Regions from separate parts of the Streptomyces sp. ADI95-16 genome, predicted to be linked through region 2. Evidence: riboswitches for the same ligand, from Rfam matches in the RefSeq annotation. Region 2 holds a riboswitch; the other holds the start of a gene.
What was found. A riboswitch is a leader RNA that binds a small molecule or an ion and turns the genes downstream of it on or off. The one in region 2 is predicted to bind S-adenosylmethionine.

Region 1 (3,397 bases), 1.2 Mb from region 2:
ATCATCAAGCGCCTGCCGCACGGTGAGTTCGTCGAGATCCACGAGCCGCTGTCGCAGGGCAAGCTGCACTCCCTCACCGCGCACGAGCAGTACGCGCCGGTCGAGATCGGCCCGACGGTCGACGAGAACGGTGTCGAGCGCAAGGTGAAGCTGACCGAGAAGCTGCGCGCCAAGCTCAGCAAGGGCTACTACGGGGAAGACAACTTCATCCCGAAGGCCACGGTCGAGGAGTACAAGGAGATCCAGAGCGGCCACGGCCACCACTGATCCCCCGCACCATCGCATGAGGGACTGATTCCGGTCGGTCCTGGTGTCGCCACGGCGAGAGCCCCGTCCAGTGTCCGGACGGGGCTCTCTGCCGTCCCGGGGGCTGGATAGGCTTGCCCCCTTCCCCTTTCCACGTGGACCCTCAGGAGCGGACCATGAACGTTGTGACCCCGGCAGGCGGCGACAGCGTGGCGGCCCGCGGCTGGCCGGGCCTCCTCGACGCCCTGCTGACCGGCCACGACCTCGGCGCGGAAGACACGGCGTGGGCCATGGACCGGATCATGCGCGGGGAGGCCACCGACGCCCAGATCGCGGGCTTCGTGGTCGCGCTCCGCGCCAAGGGCGAGACCGTCGAGGAGATCAGCGGCCTCGTCGGGAGCATGTACGAACACGCCAACCTGATCGAGGTGCCGGGCCGGACGGTGGACATCGTCGGCACCGGCGGCGACGGGGCCAAGACGGTGAACATCTCCACGATGTCGGCGATCGTCGTGGCCGGTACGGGCGCCAAGGTGGTCAAGCACGGCAACCGGGCCGCGTCCTCCGCGAGCGGGTCCTCGGACGTCCTGGAGAAGCTCGGCGTCAACCTGGACCTGACCCCCGCCCGGGTGGTGGAGGTCGCGGCGGAGGCGGGCATCACCTTCTGCTTCGCCGTGAAGTTCCACCCGGCGCTGCGGCACGTGGCCGCCGCCCGCAAGGAGCTGGGCATCCGGACCCTGTTCAACTTCCTCGGCCCGCTCACCAACCCGGCGCGGGTACGGGCCCAGGCGACCGGGGTGGCCGACCCGCGGGTCGCGCCCATCGTGGCGGGCGTGCTCGCCGAGCGGGGCTCCTCCGCGCTGGTCTTCCGCGGCGACGACGGCCTCGACGAGCTGACGACCACCGCCACCTCCCGGGTGTGGTGGGTGCGCGACGGAGCGGTGCGGGAGTGCCCGTTCGACCCGCGCGACGTGGGCATCGACCTGGTCGACGTCGCGGCGCTGCGGGGCGCGGACGCCTCGTACAACGCGGACGTCGCGCGCCGGCTGCTGGCCGGGGAGACGGGCGCCGTGCGCGACGCGGTGCTGCTGAACTCGGCGGCGGCGCTGGTGGCGCTGGACCCGGGAACGGCCTCGCTGGAGGAGCAGATCGCCGCCGGGATCGCCCGTGCGGCCGAGTCCATCGACTCGGGTGCGGCGCGGGCCGCGCTGGAGCGCTGGGTGGCGGCGAGCAACGCGTAGCGGCGCCCGGCGGGAGCCCGTGAGGCCGCCTGCGGCCGAGCGGTGCGAGAACGGCGTGAAAGAGCAGACCCCGGTCCACGATGCGGACCGGGGTCTTGCGCGCGGGAGATCTTGTGGCAGGATGCTGAACAGGTCACGAGTGACAGCGTTTAGGCCCCGGCTTGCTGTCCGGCAACCCTCCTTCCGTGGCGGGGTGCCCCGGGTGATGACCAGGTCGTAGGCAGCAAGGCCTACGGCAAGCGCGGATCCCTCGACACCAGGGGTCCTGGTCTTTCGAGGAGCTTTTTCCGTGAGCAAGCGAATGCGATAGGGCGACTCCGCCCCTTCTTCACCCCTCGGAACAGGGTCACTTCCGTGTACCCCCGTTCATTCCGAGGCACTTCCCGTACCCGGACGGCCGCTGGGCCGTACCCGCGTGCGGGCACCGAAGCCATTCACCTCTGCCCCGCCGGGAGATTCCGCCATGTCCGCATCCCTGAACACCGCCTGCGCCCCCACCGCGACCACCGCCGCCGCCACGGCTGCCGCCACCGCCCCGCCGCTCGCCGTCCTCGGCCGTGACGTCACCGTCCCGCTCGTCACCGGCGGCGAGGTCAGCTACGCCGCCCTCGACTACGCGGCCAGCGCCCCGGCGCTCCAGCGGGTCTGGGACGACGTGGCCGCGTACGCCCCGTACTACGGCAGCGTGCACCGGGGCGCGGGCTACCTCTCCCAGCTGTCCACGGACCTCTTCGAGCAGAGCCGGGTCACCGTCGCCGAGTTCCTCGACTGCCGCCCCTCCGATCAGGTGGTGTTCACCCGCTCCACCACCGACTCGCTGAACCTGCTCGCCGCCGTCCTGCCGGCCGACTGCCAGGTCTTCGTCTTCGAGACCGAGCACCACGCCTCGCTGCTGCCGTGGACGAACGCCCGGGTCACCTACCTCAACGCGCCGCGCACCCTGGCCGAGGCCGTCGCGACGCTGGAGCGGGCGCTCGCCGGCCGCGATCCCCACGGTCCGGCGCTGGTCTGTGTGACCGGCGCGTCCAACGTCACCGGTGAGCTGTGGCCGGTCAAGGAGCTCGCCGCCGCCGCGCACGCCCACGGCGCCCGGATCGTGCTCGACGCCGCCCAGCTGGCCCCGCACCACCCCGTCTCGGTGCGGGAGCTGGACGTGGACTGGGTCGCCTTCTCGGGGCACAAGCTGTACGCGCCGTTCGGCTCGGGCGTGCTGGCCGGCCGGGCGGACTGGCTCCAGGAGGCCGAGCCCTACCTCGCGGGCGGCGGCGCCTCGCGCAAGGTGGCCCGGCGCGAGGACGGCGGCGTGGAGGTCGAGTGGCACACCACGGCCGCCCGCCACGAGGCCGGCTCCCCGAACGTCATCGGCGTCTACTCCATCGCCTCCGCCTGCCGCGCGCTGACCGAGGCCGGGTTCGAGGACCTCGTCGAGCGGGAGCGCCACCTGATCGCGAAGGTCCGCGAGGGCCTGGCGGAGGTCCCGGCGGTCCGCGTGCTGTCCCTCTTCGGGGACGACGCGCCGCGCGTCGGAGTCATCTCGTTCGTGGTGGACGGCTGGAACAGCTCCCACTTCGCCGCCGCGCTGTCCGCGGAGTACGGGATCGGCGTCCGGGACGGCCTGTTCTGCGCCCACCCGCTGGTGCGCACCCTGCTCGGCAGCGAGCCGCAGGCCCAGGGCGAGTGCGGGGCCCCCGAGGCGGCCCCGGGCGAGCGCTCCCTGAACGCCATCCGGGTCAGCTTCGGCGCCGGCACCCCCGACGAGCACGTCGAGCGCTTCGTCCGCGCGGTGGGGGAGCTCGTCGCGGACGGCGCCAAGTGGCAGTACCGCACGGAAGAGGGCCGCTGCGTACCGGCCGTCTGACACCGCCGTCCGACACCGCCGTCCGACACCCGGCCCGGCGGAGGGCTACGCG
Region 2 (3,397 bases):
AGGTGGTGGTGCGTGAACCACAGCACCGAGTTCGCGATGCCGTTGTACGCGTCGTCGTACACCGTCTCGTCGATGTCCAGCATCCGGACGCCGGGTTCGGACACGCCCCGGCGGACCGCCTCCCGGTCGGCCTCCGAGAGCGCCGCGCAGATCCACACCGCGTCCGGCTGTTTCGCCAGCGCCGCGGAGAGACCGGAGACGAGACCGCCCCCGCCGCGCCGGGCCGTGAGGGCGCCGTCGGCGGCGAGGGCGTACGAGAGGGGGCCGCGGTTCGCGGCGACGAGTACCGAAAAGGCCATGCCGCCAACCTAGCCCCGGCCGCCCCCGCTCAAACGTGAGCTCCCGCTCACGCCACGCGGCGGACCGCGTACTCCTCGATGCCCGCCATCGGCGGCCGCTCCTCCGTGTCCACCGGGTACGTCCGCGGTACGAAGCCCTGCGGACCCCGCTCGAACTGCGTCAGCTCCGGGCGTACGTGGTGCCCGCGCGACAGCCGTACCAGCGCCGTCCGGTAGATCGCGGCGGCCATCCGGCCCAGCGCCTGGCCGTCCTGGTGGCGGTGCAGCCGTACGCCCACGTCCACCTGGGCCAGCGCCTCCAGCCCGACCGTGTGCAGCGCGTCCACCAGCAGGCCCAGCTCCACCCCGTACCCGACGGGGAACGGCAGCCGCTCCAGGAGGGACCGCCGGACGGCGTACTCACCGCCCAGCGGCTGCACGAACCCGGCCAGCTGCGGCCAGTGCAGGTTCAGCAGGGGCCGCGCCACCAGCTCCGTGACCCGCCCGCCCTGGCCCGGGGCGTTCCCGAGCGGGCGGTCGTACATCGCCTTGACGAACTCCACGCCCGGGTCGGTCAGCAGCGGGCCGACGATCCCGGAGACGAAGGCGGACGAGAAGTCCCGCAGGTCGGCGTCGACGAAGCAGACGATCTCCCCACTGGTCGCCAGCAGCGAGCGCCACAGGACCTCGCCCTTGCCGGGCAGCGCCGGCAGCCGCGGCAGGATCTCGTCGCGGTGCACCACGCGGGCGCCCGCCTTGGCCGCCACCTCCGCCGTCCGGTCCGTGGATCCGGAGTCGACCACCACCAGCTCGTCCACCAGCGGAACCGGCAGCCCGTCGATCAGATCGCGCCGGATCACCGACACGATCTCCCCGACCGTGGCCTCCTCGTCGAGCGCGGGCAGCACCACGCTGACCGTGGTCCCGGCCGCCCGTTTCCGCTCCAGCAGCTGGTCGAGCGGTCGGTCGGCTGCGGACCAGGAGCGGTCGGCCAGCCAGCGCTCCACCTCTTCCAGCACGTTCTGCACTCCCTGGTTCATCCGTGGGTTTCGTCCGAAAAGTGATCCATCTCGCGGTTCGGACGGCTGTCTCAACCATCCGCACCTTCGGTTACAGTCTTGAACAACGCGAAGGACCACCGCATGCCGGGGTCCCCGCGCACAAATGCCCGGACGCGCCATGGAGCGCGCGCACCGGTGCCATACCGCTCATCCAGAGGGGCAGAGGGACACGGCCCGTTGAAGCCCCGGCAACCCTCCAGTCGGTTCTCGCGATCGCTCACACGGCGACACCAGCGAGGTCCCCGGCTAGGGAAGGTGCCAATTCCGTCTCATGGCGAAGTGCGCCATGGGGAAGATGAGGAGAAAGGGCCTCGCCATCATGGCTGCACAGACTGTTGCCACCTCTGTCGATCTCGGACCCGCCACCGGCCTTTCCTGTCGCGAGTGCGGTACCCGCTTCGAACTCGGTCCCATCTTCGCCTGCGTGGAGTGCTTCGGGCCGCTCGAAGTGGCCTACGACCTCCCGACCGGCGACCCCGAGGCCCTGCGGGCCGCGATCGAGGCCGGCCCCGCCAACATCTGGCGCTACGCGCCGCTGCTGCCCGTCCCGGCGGACGTCGCCTCCAAGCCCAGCCTGAACCCGGGCTTCACCAAGCTCGTGGACGCCCGGAACCTGGCCAAGGAGCTGGGCGTCACCGGCGAGCTCTACGTCAAGGACGACTCCGGCAACCCGACGCACTCCTTCAAGGACCGCGTCGTCGCCATCGCCGTCGAGGCCGCCCGCGCCTTCGGCTTCACCACCCTGTCCTGCTCCTCCACCGGCAACCTGGCCGGCGCCGTCGGCGCCGCGGCCGCCCGCGCCGGCTTCCGCTCCTGCGTGTTCATCCCGCACGACCTGGAGCAGGGCAAGGTCGTCATGGCCGGTGTCTACGGCGGCGACCTCGTCGGCATCGAGGGCAACTACGACGACGTCAACCGCTTCTGCTCCGAGCTCATCGGCGACCCGCTGGGCGAGGGCTGGGGCTTCGTCAACGTCAACCTGCGCCCGTACTACGGCGAGGGCTCCAAGACCCTCGCTTACGAGATCTGCGAGCAGCTCGGCTGGCGGCTGCCCGACCAGATCGTCATCCCGATCGCGTCCGGCTCGCAGCTCACGAAGATCGACAAGGGTCTCCAGGAGCTGATCAGGCTGGGACTCGTCGAGGACAGGCCGTACAAGATCTTCGGCGCCCAGGCCGAGGGCTGCTCCCCGGTCTCCACCGCCTTCAAGGACGGCCTCGACGTGGTCCGCCCGCAGAAGCCGGACACCATCGCCAAGTCGCTGGCCATCGGCAACCCGGCGGACGGCCCGTACGTCCTGGACATCGCCCGCCGCACGGGCGGCTACGTCGAGGACGTCAGCGACGAGCAGGTCGTCGAGGCCATCAAGCTGCTCGCTCAGACCGAGGGCATCTTCGCCGAGACCGCGGGCGGCGTGACCGTCGGCGTGACGAAGAAGCTCATCGAGAACGGGCAGCTCGACCCGGCGCTGACCACCGTGGTCCTGAACACCGGTGACGGCCTCAAGACCCTGGAGGCGGTGGCCGCGGACAGCGGGCAGAGCGCCACCATCCGCCCGAGCCTGGACGCGTTCCGCGCCGCCGGCCTGGCCTGATCTCCGTCCTCCCGCACCCGGAAAGGCAGTAGCGCCATGAGCGTCAACGTCCGCATCCCCACCATCCTGCGCACCTACACCGGCGGCCTGGCCGAGGTCGCGGCCGAGGGCGCCACCCTGGCCGAGGTCATCGCGTCGCTGGAGCGGAACCACCCGGGCATCGCCGCCCGCGTCCTGGACGACCAGGGCAAGCTGCGCCGCTTCGTGAACGTCTACGTCAACGACGACGACGTGCGCTTCGAGGGCGGCCTGGAGGCGGTCACGCCGGACGGCGCGGGCGTCTCGATCATCCCCGCCGTCGCGGGCGGCTGCTGACCCTTCACGGCTTCCCCGCCGCTTCTCCAGGTGGCACGCGTAAACGAAATTGCCCCCTCCGCTAATAAGCGGAGGGGGCAATTCTGCTTGGTTGGGCGCGGTAGAGTTGGGGAAGTCCCCTCCGCTGTTCTTGCCCGCCGCATATGTAC

Region 1: another riboswitch for S-adenosylmethionine. It lies ahead of EES41_RS11640 (aminotransferase class V-fold PLP-dependent enzyme); the one in region 2 lies ahead of thrC (threonine synthase).

Annotation. Positions count from the first base shown of each region.
Region 1 is NZ_CP033581.1:2,671,121-2,674,517, reverse strand. Features, by position in the region: gene EES41_RS11650 (cytochrome bc complex cytochrome b subunit) at 1-267, shown strand, start outside; gene trpD (anthranilate phosphoribosyltransferase) at 423-1,487, shown strand; SAM riboswitch class IV at 1,619-1,735, shown strand; gene EES41_RS11640 (aminotransferase class V-fold PLP-dependent enzyme) at 1,951-3,345, shown strand; gene EES41_RS11635 (Lrp/AsnC ligand binding domain-containing protein) at 3,391-3,397, opposite strand, start outside.
Region 2 is NZ_CP033581.1:3,877,200-3,880,596, reverse strand. Features, by position in the region: gene EES41_RS16965 (trehalose-6-phosphate synthase) at 1-299, opposite strand, end outside; gene EES41_RS16960 (glucosyl-3-phosphoglycerate synthase) at 347-1,297, opposite strand; SAM riboswitch class I at 1,484-1,641, shown strand; gene thrC (threonine synthase) at 1,635-2,933, shown strand; gene EES41_RS16950 (MoaD/ThiS family protein) at 2,970-3,248, shown strand.